DNA from 3 places in the Anaerobacillus sp. genome. Region 1 is predicted to be linked to each of the others. Evidence: riboswitches for the same ligand, from Rfam matches in the RefSeq annotation. Region 1 holds a riboswitch; each other region holds the start of a gene.
The links. Region 1 has a riboswitch for S-adenosylmethionine ahead of ACK4M9_RS00175 (homoserine dehydrogenase). Riboswitches for the same ligand answer to the same signal wherever they lie in the genome.
Positions count from the first base shown of each region.

Region 2: another riboswitch for S-adenosylmethionine. It lies ahead of metK (methionine adenosyltransferase); the one in region 1 lies ahead of ACK4M9_RS00175 (homoserine dehydrogenase).
Region 3: another riboswitch for S-adenosylmethionine. It lies ahead of ACK4M9_RS15435 (methionine biosynthesis PLP-dependent protein); the one in region 1 lies ahead of ACK4M9_RS00175 (homoserine dehydrogenase).

Region 1 is NZ_JBKBWN010000001.1:33,078-37,950, reverse strand. Features, by position in the region: gene hisS (histidine--tRNA ligase) at 1-441, shown strand, start outside; gene aspS (aspartate--tRNA ligase) at 468-2,255, shown strand; SAM riboswitch class I at 2,416-2,568, shown strand; gene ACK4M9_RS00175 (homoserine dehydrogenase) at 2,616-3,890, shown strand; RNA gene ssrS (6S RNA) at 3,980-4,158, shown strand; gene ACK4M9_RS00165 (tRNA threonylcarbamoyladenosine dehydratase) at 4,630-4,873, shown strand, end outside.
Region 2 is NZ_JBKBWN010000004.1:171,362-176,234, reverse strand. Features, by position in the region: gene glgB (1,4-alpha-glucan branching protein GlgB) at 1-452, opposite strand, end outside; gene metK (methionine adenosyltransferase) at 822-2,027, opposite strand; SAM riboswitch class I at 2,308-2,443, opposite strand; gene pckA (phosphoenolpyruvate carboxykinase (ATP)) at 2,956-4,536, shown strand.
Region 3 is NZ_JBKBWN010000011.1:48,173-53,045, forward strand. Features, by position in the region: gene ACK4M9_RS15420 (asparaginase) at 1-459, shown strand, start outside; gene prsW (glutamic-type intramembrane protease PrsW) at 558-1,208, shown strand; gene ACK4M9_RS15430 (hypothetical protein) at 1,293-1,460, shown strand; SAM riboswitch class I at 1,714-1,821, shown strand; gene ACK4M9_RS15435 (methionine biosynthesis PLP-dependent protein) at 1,923-3,044, shown strand; gene metC (cystathionine beta-lyase) at 3,037-4,188, shown strand; gene ACK4M9_RS15445 (bifunctional homocysteine S-methyltransferase/methylenetetrahydrofolate reductase) at 4,231-4,873, shown strand, end outside.

The sequences.
Region 1 (4,873 bases):
GGTTCAATTACAACACTTAGTGGTGGAGGACGATACAACGGTCTAGTCCAAGATATTGGCGGCCCTGAGACTCCAGGGATCGGCTTTGCATTAAGTATAGAACGACTTTTAATGGCATTAGAAGTTCAAAATATCTCATTGCCAATTACAGAAAACCTTGACTGTTATGTAATTGCTATCGGTGAAGAAGCTAAACTTGCAGCAGCAAATATCAGCTTTAAGTTACGACAAGCAGGACTTTCTTGTGATCAAGATTATCTAGATAAAAAGATGAAAGCCCAAATGAAGGCGGCTGACCGCTTTCAAGCAACATTTGTGGTTATTATTGGCGAAAGTGAGCTTGAAAAGAGTGCGGCGATCGTAAAGGAAATGGCAACAGGTGAGCAAGAGGAAATACAATTAGTTGAGCTGACAAACTATTTACAACAAAAATTAAGTTAACTGACTCATAATAGGGGGAATGAAAAGTGATTGGAAGAACGCATAATTGTGGAGAAATATTAGAACAAACAATCGGTGAAAAAGTCCGTTTAAAAGGGTGGGTACAAACCCGTCGAGACTTAGGACAAGTAATTTTTATTGATCTACGTGACAGATCAGGAATTGTTCAAGTTGTATTCCAACCAGAAGTTTCAGCTGAAGCACTTCAAATTGCCGAGAAAATTCGTAGTGAGTATGTAATCGATATAGAAGGAACTGTTACTGCTCGTAATGAGACGACAGTTAATCCGAAGATGTTAACTGGAAAAGTTGAAATCTTAGCATCGAAAATTGAAGTTTTAAATAAAGCAAAATCATTACCTTTTCAAATTGAGGATGGGGTAAATGCTTCTGAGGATATTCGGTTAAAGTATCGTTACCTAGATTTAAGACGTCCGCAAATGCAAGAAACATTTATGCTTAGGCATAAAACAACGAAGTTAATTCGTGATTATTTAGATGAAAATACGTTTTTAGAGATCGAAACACCTATGTTGACGAAGAGTACTCCAGAAGGTGCACGTGATTACTTAGTTCCGAGTCGAGTACATCATGGTGAGTTTTATGCATTGCCACAGTCACCACAGATTTTTAAACAATTATTAATGGTATCTGGGTTCGAGCGCTATTATCAAATTGTTCGTTGCTTCCGTGATGAAGATTTACGAGCTGACCGCCAACCGGAATTTACTCAAGTCGATATTGAAACTTCATTTATGGATAAAGAAGATTTATTATCAATGATGGAAGAAATGATGGTAAAAGTAATGAAGGAAACGAAAGGAATTGAGGTCACTGTTCCTTTCCAAAGATTATCGTATGATGAAGCCATGAACCGCTATGGGTCAGATAAACCAGATACTCGTTTTGAAATGGAGCTTGTGGAACTTTCAGCTATCGTAAAAAATTGTGGTTTTAAAGTATTTACCTCCGCTATTGAAAATGGTGGAATAGTTAAAGGGATTAATGTTAAAGGTGGGGCATTAAAGTATTCTCGTAAAGAAATTGATGATTTAGCTAAGTTCGTAGCTATTTACGGTGCAAAAGGGCTTGCTTGGTTAAAAGTTGAGGAAGACGGATTTAAAGGACCGATTGCTAAATTCTTAAGCGAAGAAGAGCAAGCAGAAATGCGTAAAGCTTTAAATGCTGAAATTGGCGACTTATTATTCTTTGGAGCTGACAAAAAGAAAGTTGTATTTGATAGCTTAGGAGCACTTCGTATGAAGTTCGCTAAGGAATTAGATTTAATTGATAAGACGAAATTTAATTTCTTATGGGTAACAGATTTCCCGTTATTGTCATACGACGAAGATGCAGACCGTTACGTAGCGGAACATCATCCGTTTACACGACCAGTTAAAGAGGATATCGAATTATTAACTACTGAGCCAGAAAGGGTTAGAGCGGAAGCTTATGACTTAGTTTTAAACGGATACGAACTTGGTGGTGGTTCACAACGTATTTACGAGCGAGAACTACAGGAAAATATGTTTAAAGCACTAGGTTTTTCTGATGAAGAAGCTCGTAGTCAATTTGGGTTTTTGATGGAAGCATTTGAATATGGAACACCTCCACATGGCGGTATTGCCTTAGGATTAGACCGCTTAATTATGCTACTTGCAGGAAGAACAAATTTACGTGATACAATTGCTTTCCCAAAAACGGCAAGTGCTAGTTGTTTATTAACAAATGCCCCGAGTGGCGTAAGTTCATCTCAGCTACAAGAGTTAAACCTTTCTGTCATTCCCAAAAAGGAAGAGAAAGTACAAGCGTAATCTGTCAAGCAAGGTCGAATTGCCTGAAAAAAAGTTCGATTGTCCAAGCTAGAATTAATTTACATTTCAAATTAAACATGATATATTGTGTTTACGTCAATTTTAGAAGTTTTGAAATAGTTATACAATTCAAAAAGTAACTGTTATGAAAATTATATACTACTTATCAAGAGAGGCTGAGGGACTGACCCAATGAAGCCCGGCAACCTGTTTAGATTAAGATTACTGTGATGGCAAGTGGTCCACATGTTTATCTTAATCGTAAAGACAAGGTGCTAATTTCAGCAGAGCTATCGGCTCTGGTAGATAAGTGAAGGCACATGAAAACCTTTCCTTATCTGGAGAGGTTTTTTCTAGTTTATGGATAAAAAGGAGCTGATGGCATTGCTTAAGATTGGTTTACTAGGCTTTGGTACAGTAAATTCGGGTGTGTATGAGGGGATATCAGAAACTCAAGACTATCTAGAGAACCTTTTACAAGAAAAAATTAGTGTAGAAAAAATTCTTATTAGAAACAAAAACAGGTATTTAGGTGTAGATAACTTTCATTTACTAACAGATTCTCCTACTGAATTTTTTAAACATGATTTTGATGTTGTTTTTGAGGCAATGGGTGGTGAACAACCTGCACTGGATTATTTAACGTTTTTATTAACGAAAAAAACCGCGATTATCACAGCAAATAAAGAGTTAGTAGCTAAGCATGGTTTTTTACTAGAGAACTTAGCCAAGAAAAACGAAACCTTCATCGGATTTGAAGCGACAGTTGCAGGTGGTATTCCAATTATAAATACACTTAAGAGTCAGTTGCAATGGACTTCAGTTGAGAGAGTATCTGGTATCTTAAATGGAACGACAAACTACATTATTACTAAGTTACAAGATGGAACTCGTACATTTGAAAGTGTTTTAAAAGAAGCACAGGAACGCGGGTTTGCTGAGGCAGATCCTACCGCTGACATTGAAGGGTATGATGCTCTATACAAGCTACAAATTCTTTGTAGGCTTTGTTTTGGTAGTTGGCCTAAACCTGAACAATTTCAAAGGAAAGGATTGTCTCAATTAAAAAGTTGGCATTTCAAAGCAGGCGAATATTTTCGGTTGAAATTAAAATATATTGCAGAGGCTTATTATGATGGAGACGAGGTGAAAGGATCAATTACACCGAGTTTTGTTGAAGAAAAGTACCCCTTAACAGCGATCGAAAATGAGAATAATGGAGTTTATTTGCAAGGAGATTGGTTAGGTAATTTTGTTGCTTCAGGTCCAGGTGCCGGTAAAAAACCAACAGCGACAAGTATGATTGAAGATTATCTTCATCAATTATTAAAGAAAGACACTCAACAACAGCTAGTCAAAAGAAAACTAGTAAGTAAAGAAGGGTTTAGTGAGTTTCTTTTATTATTTGATTTAAAGTATGAAAAAGAGGTTTATCAGTTGCTAAAACAGGTAAAATATAAAGTAAGTGACGTTGTCCAATTTGAGAATGACGAGAAAATAGCGATGTTAGTAACTGTTGATGAACCGGGTCACAAATTAAATATAATTCAGCAAAACATAGAGCTATACCCCGTTTTACGTGTTAGAAAAGAAGTCCACATTAAAAAGAAAAATGAAAAGTTAAAGGCTTTATGATCAACGTGAATAAATTAGTCTAAATTTCGAGCATTTTTTGACAAACTTGAATTCAAAATTAAATCGTGATATTATAAAAACAACAAATGAGAGTCCTGAAGTGTTTGTAGGATACTATACGTTTTGAGCCAACATTTTTAATATGGGAGCTTGAAGTTTTAACTTGGCGTGCAAGCCTTCCTAGAGAGGAAGTACAAGAAGTTAAACAGGGCACCCACCTGCTTATGCAGGTTCAAAACTATAGGTAATACGGCATGTCGGGACTCTATTCTATTCGAAACACAAACCTGGGAATTCTCCTAGGTTTTTTTCTTATGATATCGCAAAGCACAAGATGTTTCTCGAGGTAGTAGCTTGGCTTACCAGGGCGCTAGTACTTTTTTTTGATGTCTAGTACTAGCGCCCAGCCCCTCGAGGTCAAATAACCTGTCAGCGAAAAAGTGAAAAAACGCACTGTGCTCCTTCGCCGTTTCACTTGCTCGTCGCAAAGCTGCACAGGAGTATTCCAAGAAGTTGCTTTCCTGCCAGAACATTTGCTTGTCGCTGCTCCTGCGGTTACTCTTCGCAAAGCACAAGAAGTTTCTCGAGGTAGTAGCTTGGCTAACCAGGCGCTAGTACTTTTCTGTATAGTGACTATATTAAAAGGGAAATTTACATTTAATACAGCATATGATATATTTTTATTCGTGAAGTTTAGATTTCCTATCGTATTAATAGGAATTTGGAAGGAGAAATTTTAATGTTACATCAATTTTCTAGGAATGAACTTGCTATTGGCCATGATGGATTAAATATTTTAAAAAATAGCACTGTTGCTGTTTTAGGTATTGGAGGGGTAGGGTCTTTTTCTGCAGAGGCACTGGCTAGATCTGGTGTTGGAAAACTAGTTTTGGTAGATAAAGATGACGTCGATATTACAAACGTAAACCGTCAAATTCACGCATTGCTTTCAACTGTTGGGCAACCAAAAGTTGATTTGATGA
Region 2 (4,873 bases), on a different contig from region 1:
TCGTAAATCGAGAGTGGTTCCTCATAAATCGTTTGTTTCTGCTTTTGTTTTTGCCATTGCTCGTCTTTCCACTGGTAACCATCAAGAGAGGTTATTAAAGAGGCAGTATTGGGACGTATTTCGGAGTAAAAAGCATAAGGATCAGATTTATGAAACGTCTTACCTGACTTGCTTTCTAATTCATATTTATACAAATCGCCCTCTTTTAGACCTTTAATAAACAGTGTCCAAATTCCATTTGGTGTTACTCGTTTCATTGGGTGTTTTTCCCCAACCCATTGGTTAAAACTACCAACTACATTGACATTAACTGCATTTGGTGCCCAAACTGTAAAACGTACACCATCTTTCCCTTCCTCTACTTTAGGATGTGCCCCCATAAAGCTATAGCTTTTAAATAAGTTGCCTTGGTGAAATAAATAAAGATCGTGATCACTAGGTTTAGTTATCACAAACTCCCTCCTCAAACACTTTTTACATAATATTCTTAATATTACATTTCGACGGTAAAAATAGTAATACCTCTATATTAATCCCAAATCTATGCAATTTTCATATAATTCTTGTGACAAAATCTCTCATTATTTTCCTGATTTCATAAATACTTGGCTAGGAAAAAAATTGATATCTTTTCCTACCTACAAAGAAAGCGTTTGCCCTATTCGCTAAAAAGTGACAAAGGGTTGTGTCTATTTTTTGAACAAAAAAAAGCTGTCCAATAAGTTTCGGTTCACCTAACGTACTATATCTAGAGGTGTATGTTGTACACGATCTATTTATACTACGTTAGGTGACTTTACTTTTGGACAGCCACTTTTCTATTATTTTAGAGCTTGAGCTTTTAATGCTTCTGCTTTATCTGTGAATTCCCATGGTAACTCAATATCTGTACGTCCAAAGTGCCCATATGCAGCAGTTTGCTTATAGATCGGACGACGTAGGTCTAGCATTTTGATAATACCAGCTGGACGAAGGTCAAAGTTTGAACGAACAACTTCCACTAATATTTCTTCAGAAACTTTCCCTGTGCCAAATGTATCAATTGAAATAGATACTGGTTGCGCTACACCAATTGCATAAGCAAGTTGAACTTCACAGCGATCAGCAAGTCCTGCGGCAACAATGTTCTTCGCAACATAACGAGCTGCATAAGCTGCTGAACGGTCAACTTTTGTTGGATCCTTACCAGAGAATGCTCCACCACCATGGCGTGCATAGCCCCCATAAGTGTCAACAATGATTTTACGTCCTGTTAAACCAGCGTCACCTTGTGGTCCACCGATAACGAAACGCCCTGTTGGATTAATAAAGTATTTAGTCTCTTCATCAATTAAATGAGCAGGTACAACTGGCTTAATCACATACTCTTTTAGATTACGTTGAATTTGCTCTAACGAAATTTCTGGATGATGTTGGGTTGAAATAACAATCGTATCAATTCGTGTAGGTTTATTATTCTCATCGTACTCAACGGTTACTTGCGTCTTACCATCTGGACGTAAATAAGGAAGGATTTCTTCTTTACGAACTTCTGTTAAACGACGAGCTAGCTTGTGAGCAAGTGATATTGGTAGTGGCATTAATTCAGGTGTTTCGTTATTTGCATAGCCAAACATTAACCCTTGATCTCCTGCCCCAATTGCTTCGATTTCTTCATCTGTCATTAAACCCTCTCGTGCTTCAAGAGCTTGATCAACACCTTGGGCAATATCAGCTGATTGCTCATCAATTGATGTCAATACTGCACAAGTTTCAGAGTCAAAACCATACTTAGCGCGGTTGTAGCCAATGTTACGAACCGTCTCACGTACAATCTTAGGAATATCAACATATGTAGATGTTGTAATTTCTCCTGCAACGAGTACTAAACCAGTTGTTACTGATGTTTCACACGCAACACGGGCATTAGGATCATTAGCTAAAATAGCATCAAGAATCGAATCTGATATTTGGTCACAAATCTTATCTGGATGACCTTCAGTTACACTTTCTGATGTAAATAAACGACGTGTTTTCTTATCTGTCATTTTTTGTACCTCCTTCAACCTTTTTAGGGTATGTACTTCTTTGATACGGTACTCATTTTCCCTATTGACTGTGTAGTCAAACAGAATTTTTTGAAAGAACAAATCATTTCCTTTTAAACCTAGCTTAACCATTTTTTCTATGGTTACACTAAGATTAGACTAATTTCTTTCATCTTCGTGAAAGTCACGGTACATCGTTGACAAACACAAATAATTTTAGCCTCATATGAAAAAACCTTTCCCAAAGATGAGGAAAAGGTTTTGATTATAAGCCTTTCGCCTCTTATCGATCAAGACCGTAGTCTTGCAGGTTAGCACCTTTTCACTATGATGGAATGTTAGCTAATGAAGCAAACATTTAAGTGTTGGTTGCTGGGTTTCTTCGGGCCTGTCCCTCCACCGACTCGGGATAAGAGTATCCGTTCGGGTCATATCATATCGTAACAGTTATATAAAGTCAACCTATTTTCGTTGATCTTGCCTAGTTTTGTCGATAATTACTTTGCTTTTTTCCCTCACTCCAAATCATTCATCGAGAGTAACCAAAATGCTACTTTAATTAAGTGAATTTCATCATTACCTTAATCGAGCTATATCAAACTATATGTAGTTGCGAATGGTTTTAACGCAACTACATTTAGAACTTAGTAGCGAAAAGAAAGAATGATGAAATTCATTATTGTCGAAATAAAAAAAGGTGAATAGTATAGACTATTAATCTTAATGTGTTATACTAATTATTGACAAAGAAGGTAATTACAGCATAAATTAAAAAGTATAGTCATTGATAAACGGTCAACTGTATTTTTTAAACTTTTATTCTGACTAGCTCTTAAATCGAGTGTTGGACGCTCGTCAAAACAGGCTTTATGGAAGTCCAGAAAATTTATTCTTTAAAAAAACAATATTAGGAAGGGTTTTGGTGCGAATGAGTACACTTAGTTATGAAACAGAATTAGAAAATGTTTTGAAGGGTGATAATATTTGCCACGACTTACCGATATCACAATTAGTGGAAAGTGCTCTTGAGCGAAAAGAAGGCAAATTAACTTCCACTGGAGCCCTTCTTGCAACAACTGGTAAATACACAGGACGTTCACCTCAGGATAAGTACATCGTAGAAGAAACTTCTGTAAGAAACAAAATTAATTGGGGGGCTGTAAACCAACCGATTAGTAAAGATGTATTTGAAAATTTATATAAAAAAGTACTAGCATATTTAAAAACAAAAGATAAAGTCTATGCTTCAAAAAACTATGCAGGTGCAGATAAGGGATATCGCCTCCCAATTCGTGTTATAAATGAGTTTGCTTGGCACAATCTCTTCGCTCGCCAATTGTTCATCCGCCCTACAGAAGCTGAGCTAGCGACTCATGAGGCTGAGTTTACGATTATTTCAGCACCTGGATTTAAAGCTAATCCAACAATTGATGGTACCAATTCAGAGACGTTTATTATCATCTCTTTTGAGAAACGTACAGTTCTTATTGGTGGTACCGAATATGCTGGAGAAATAAAAAAATCAATTTTTTCAATTATGAACTATTTATTGCCTGAAAAAAATGTCCTCTCTATGCATTGCTCAGCAAACGTTGGAGATGAAGGTGATGTAGCTTTATTCTTCGGTCTATCTGGAACAGGGAAAACAACTCTCTCTGCTGATCCAGATCGCCATTTAATCGGTGATGACGAGCATGGGTGGTCACACACTGGTGTTTTTAATATCGAAGGTGGTTGCTATGCAAAATGTATCAGTCTTACCGAGGAAAAAGAACCACAAATCTACAACGCAATTCGCTTTGGCGCAGTCTTAGAGAATGTCGTTTTAGATAAAAATTTTAATCCAGATTATCATGATACATCATTAACTGAAAATACTCGTGCTGCCTACCCACTTCAATCGATTCCAAATTCAGTCATTCCAAGTGTCGCAGGCCACCCTAGTACAATTATTTTTCTAACGGCGGATGCTTTTGGAGTATTACCTCCAATTAGTAAACTAACAAAAGAACAAGCCATGTATCACTTTCTATCAGGTTACACAAGTAAGCTAGCAGGTACTGAACGTGGTGTAACAAGTCCAGAAGCAACATTCTCAACTTGCTTTGGAGCACCATTCTTACCACTTCCAGCCTACCGCTATGCCGAAATGTTAGGGGAGAAAATTAACCAACATAATGCCCAAGTATTCTTAGTAAACACTGGCTGGTCTGGTGGCGAGTATGGCGTTGGTAAACGTATGAATTTAGCTTATACTCGTGCGATGGTTCAAGCCGCTCTATTAGGCGAATTAAACTCTGTTGAAACAATTGTCGATCCGATTTTCGGATTAAATATCCCAACTCGGTGCCCAGGAGTACCTGATGAAATTCTTCAGCCTAAGGATACATGGACAGATAAAAAGGCATACGATGCCAAAGCAAAGTCTCTAGCTACTAAGTTTCAAGAAAACTTTAAAAAGTTTGCGGAAATAAGCGATGAGATCCGCAATGCCGGACCAAAATTCTAAATCTAAATTCTAAAAGAAAACCTAATTCTATAGAAAATCTTAATTCTAAAGTTGAAGAGGCTGACTTAAGAGGTTATTGTAAAATGACTTTTGAGTCCAGCCTCTTTTTTTTCCTTCCTAAAAACAAGCTAGAAATCATATTTACTTGCCTCATTTACCATTTTCCCCCTCCATTATTCTCTATTGTAAGGCTACAATATTGGCGACACAAAGAACCCTTTTCTACTATGTTTCCCTTTACGACGGCCTGGCTCTCCTGACGGGCACGTTGCCGGCTTCAATGTTCCCTTTACGACGACTCGGCTCTCCTGACGGGCACGTTGCCAGCTTCAACGTC
Region 3 (4,873 bases), on a different contig from region 1:
TTTAATGCCTTTGGCTTTGGTTATCTAGGTATTATTGATAACGATAAAGTTTATTTATATCAAAAACCGGCTAACCGCGAATTTTATAAAATTGAAAGTCCTAGAGAAATTCCTAATGTAGATATCATTATGAGTTATTTAAATGCAGATGATAAATTTTTAAGAGCTTCAATCGAGTCAAAAACGTGTGGAATTATTTTAGAAGGTACGGGCCGTGGGCAAGTTTCGCCTCTCATGATGGAGGCGATTGGTGAAGCGTTAAGCAAAGGAATATACATTTTAATTACCACTGCTAGTGAAGAGGGCTATGTGTATCCAACTTATGAATATTTAGGAAGTGCCTATGACTTAGTTAAAGCGGGTGTTATCTTAGGTGGGGACTTAGATAGTAAGAAAGCTAGGATTAAACTAATTGTTTTATTATTAGCAAATGAACAAGTTAAAGAAAAATTTGAATGAGAGTAAAAAACATAGAGTAAAGTCTATGTTTTTTTACTTCTCATCTAACTAAGATACATGTTACCATTAGAAAAAAGAGAGAGAGGAACCTAGTTGTAATGGTTAGTATCATTTTTGCAAGTTTAGCTCCTAGCCTAGCTCTACTTTGTTTTTTTTATTTAAAAGATAAATATAATTCTGAGCCTCTTGGCATGGTATTTAGAAGCTTTATTTTTGGAGCTTTATTAGTGTTTCCAGTGCTGGTTATTCAATATGCCTTTCAAGAAGAGGGGTACTTAATAAATACACTTTCACAAGCCTTTATTTCTGCAGCTTTATTTGAGGAGTTTTTTAAGTGGTTTATCTTATTTTATACTGCATACAAACACGCCGAGTTCAATCAACATTACGATGGGATTGTCTATGGCGTTAGTGTTTCGTTAGGATTTGCTACGATGGAAAATATTTTTTATCTGGTCGCTTATGGATATGGAGTCGATCTCGCATTAGTTCGAGCGTTGTTGCCAGTTTCAGGGCATGCGTTATTCGGTGTTATTATGGGTTATTACTTTGGTAAGGCTAAGTTTAGTAATAAAAGTAATGAGAAAAAGCTTTTGTTATTTGCCTTCCTAATACCGTGGTTATTGCATGGTATGTATGATTATATTCTTTTTGTTTCTAATTATTGGGTGTATATGATGTTGCCGTTTATGATTTTCTTATGGTGGCTAGCGTTAAAGAAAGTTAAACTAGCTAACGAAAAACAGTAAAAAAAGATTTCCAATAGTGAAAAAAACGCCAAAAATAGGGTATAAATAGTCTATAGACAGAAGTGTGTTAAAGAGGTGAAAGTATTGTTAGAACCTAAACAAAGGTATAAGGTAACTGTAAGGTGCTATGATTGTGGCGAGAAGTTTATTTTGCGCGGTAAATTAAATAGGGATGGGAATTATGAAACTGGGTTTAAACGATGTGTCTGTGGAAATGAAGAAGGGTTACAAATAGATGCACAACCGCAATAAAAAACACCATCTTCAATGAAAAGTCGCTGCCTTTCGCTTTCTTCAAAACTCTAACTATTTTAGAGGCTTGTTCAAGGGAATTCAGCGACATCTTCTAAAAAAGTAAAAAGTTGTTTTAAGGTTATTTTTAATTGGCGATAATAGTCTATTTATTAATGTTTTAAAACCTATTTCGCAAAAAGAGTTGCATTTGCTCTCGAAATAGTGTAGTTTAATAATCAATATAAAATAAAAATTCATATAATTCGTTTAATTCTTATCGAGAGAGATGGAGGGAAGTGGCCCTATGAAATCTCAGCAACCAGCCTATAGTGGTCAGGTGCTAAATCCATCAAGTTTTTCAAAACTTGAAAGATAAGAAGAAGGAAACTGCTATCAGTGACTTCTTCTTAATTTAGAAGAAGTCTTTTTATTTAGTTAATTTTTAGTCATTTAAAGCGTTAATTTAAAGGGGTGGAGAATATGGGATTTAAGCATCTTGAAACGCAGTTAGTACAGTTAGGTAATAGAAGTGATACAAAAACAGGTACGGTTAATCCACCGGTTTATTTTTCAACAGCCTATCGTCATGAAGGAATTGGTCAGTCAACAGGATATGACTATAGTAGGACTGGAAATCCGACCCGACATATTTTAGAAGAAGGGATTGCTTTATTAGAAGGTGGGGATCGCGGTTTTGCATGCAGTTCAGGGATGGCTGCAATTCAAACCGTTATGTCTATATTCAAACAAGGAGATGAAATTATTGTTTGCCAGGATTTATATGGGGGGACGTATCGCCTGTTTGAACAAGGCTGGAAACATTGGGGTGTGAACTTCCGATATTGGGATGGAGTCAATTTCGAACAGTTGGAAGCTTTGGTTACTAAAGCTACGAAAGCAATCTTTATTGAAACTCCTACAAATCCACTAATGCAAGAGTTGAGTATTACTAGAGTAAGTGATATTTCAAAAAAATATGAACTGTTACTAATTGTCGATAATACATTTTATACCCCTTATATTCAAAGGCCAATTGAAGAGGGGGCAAATATAGTAATTCATAGTGCAACGAAATATTTAGGTGGCCACAATGATGTTTTAGCAGGTCTGATTGTTGCAAAAGGTGATGGTCTTTCTGAAAGGATTGGCTTTTTCCATAATGGTATTGGTGCGACATTATCCCCGTTTGACTCTTGGTTATTAATTAGAGGGTTGAAAACGTTGGCTTTAAGAATGGAGAAGCACGAAGAAAATGCAAAAGTAGTGGCCAGTTTTTTAACAGAGCATCCACTGGTTACAGATGTTTTATACCCAGGTCGTGGGGGAATGCTGTCTTTTAGGATCAAAGATCCTAAATCTGTAAATAAACTATTACAAAATTTGAAGCTAATTACCTTTGCAGAAAGTCTTGGTGGCGTAGAAAGTTTAATGACGTATCCTACAACCCAAACGCACGCCGATATTCCAGAGGATGTTCGTGAAAAGTTTGGAGTCTGTAAAAGACTTTTACGTTTTTCCGTAGGTGTTGAAAATAAAGAAGATTTAATTGATGACTTGACGCAAGCATTGGCATGTATCGAAGGGGGAGCTAACATTGGCTGATCAATACCATATCCAAACAAAACTCTTGCACAATAACCATAAAGTCGATCAACAAACTGGTGCCGTAAGTGTGCCAATTCATCATTCGTCTACATTTCACCAATTTTCCTTCGATGAGTTTGGTGAATACGATTATGCAAGAGGGGCTAATCCGACTCGCAAAGCTCTTGAAGAAGTCATCGCGCAGTTGGAGGGTGGAACACGTGGTTTTGCCTTTTCGTCAGGAATGGCTGCTATTTCAACTGCATTTATGCTTCTTTCAAAGGGCGATCACGTGTTAATTACTGAAGATGTTTATGGCGGAACGTATCGTTTCGTTACCCAGATCCTTATAAAATTTGGTATCGAACACACATTTGTTGACATGACAAATGAAACTGAAGTTGAAAGCAAAATTCGAGCAAATACAAAATTGATTTATATTGAAACGCCTTCTAACCCTACATTAAAAATAACAGATATAAAAGCGATTGTTGGAATTGCGAAAGCTCACAATTGTTTAACGTTTTGTGATAATACGTTTCTAACACCAGTGTTCCAAAAACCGCTAGATTTGGGTGTTGATGTTGTGCTTCACAGTGCTACGAAATTTTTAGGAGGGCATAGTGATGTTGTAGCAGGTCTTGCTATTGTTAAAGATGAAGAACTTGGTAGACAACTTGCGTTTTTACAAAATTCTTTTGGGGCCATCTTAGGTGTTCAAGATAGTTGGTTAGTATTGCGAGGCTTAAAAACATTACAAGTCAGGATGAATGCTAGTTCCTTAGCCGCCTTAACAATTGCTAAATGGCTAAGCGAGAGAAAAGAAGTAAAAGCCGTATATTATCCTGGACTTCCTAACCATCCTGGTAGAAGTATTCAGGAACAACAAGCTACTAGTCATGGAGCGGTCTTATCGTTTGAATTCCCAACAAAGAAAAATGCAAAAGACTTTGTTGAAAATGTAAAGTTACCTGTTTTTGCTGTCAGTTTAGGAGCAGTTGAAACAATCCTTTCATACCCGGCAACGATGTCCCACGGCTCTATGCCTGAACAAGAGCGATTAAAACGAGGCATCACTGACGGTTTATTAAGACTTTCTGTAGGTTTAGAAGATGTAAATGACTTAATTGACGATTTCCAACAGGCATTAAATGCTAAATAAACTAAGAATAATGTTCTAGCTCTAATAGAAAGGAAGATACAAATGAGTTTTTTGCATGAAATGAAAACGAGGACGTTAATTGGAGACGGAGCTATTGGAACATTTCTGTACTTAAAAGGACTAGATCGTTGTTTTGAAGAATTGAATTTGACTGATCCGTCAAAGGTTCAAGAAGTTCATCAAGCATATCTTCAGGCGGGGGCTCAGCTCATTCAAACAAACACATATGCAGCAAATAAAATAAAACTGTCACGCTACGGTTTAGAGGATAAAGTTGCAAAGATAAATAAAGCCGCGGTAAATTGTGCAAAGAAGGTTATTACTAATCAAGAAGCTTACTTGTTAGGTACGATTGGTGGAATTAGAGGTTTTCAAAAAAGAGCTCATTCAATAGCTGATATCATCGGTAGTTTTGAAGAGCAAATGAATAGTCTCCTTGAATCTGAGGTTGATGGATTATTACTAGAAACATTCTATGACTTTGAAGAGCTTTCAGCGTGTTTAAAAATAGCTAGAAAAAATACGAATTTGCCTATTATTGCCCATGTTTCGTTAGATGAAGTTGGAGTACTACATGGTGGTATACCATTAAAAGCAGCCTTAACGGCTTTAGAGGATTTTGGTGCAGATGTAGTAGGAATGAATTGTCGAATGGGTCCTTTTCATATGCTACAATCATTCGAAG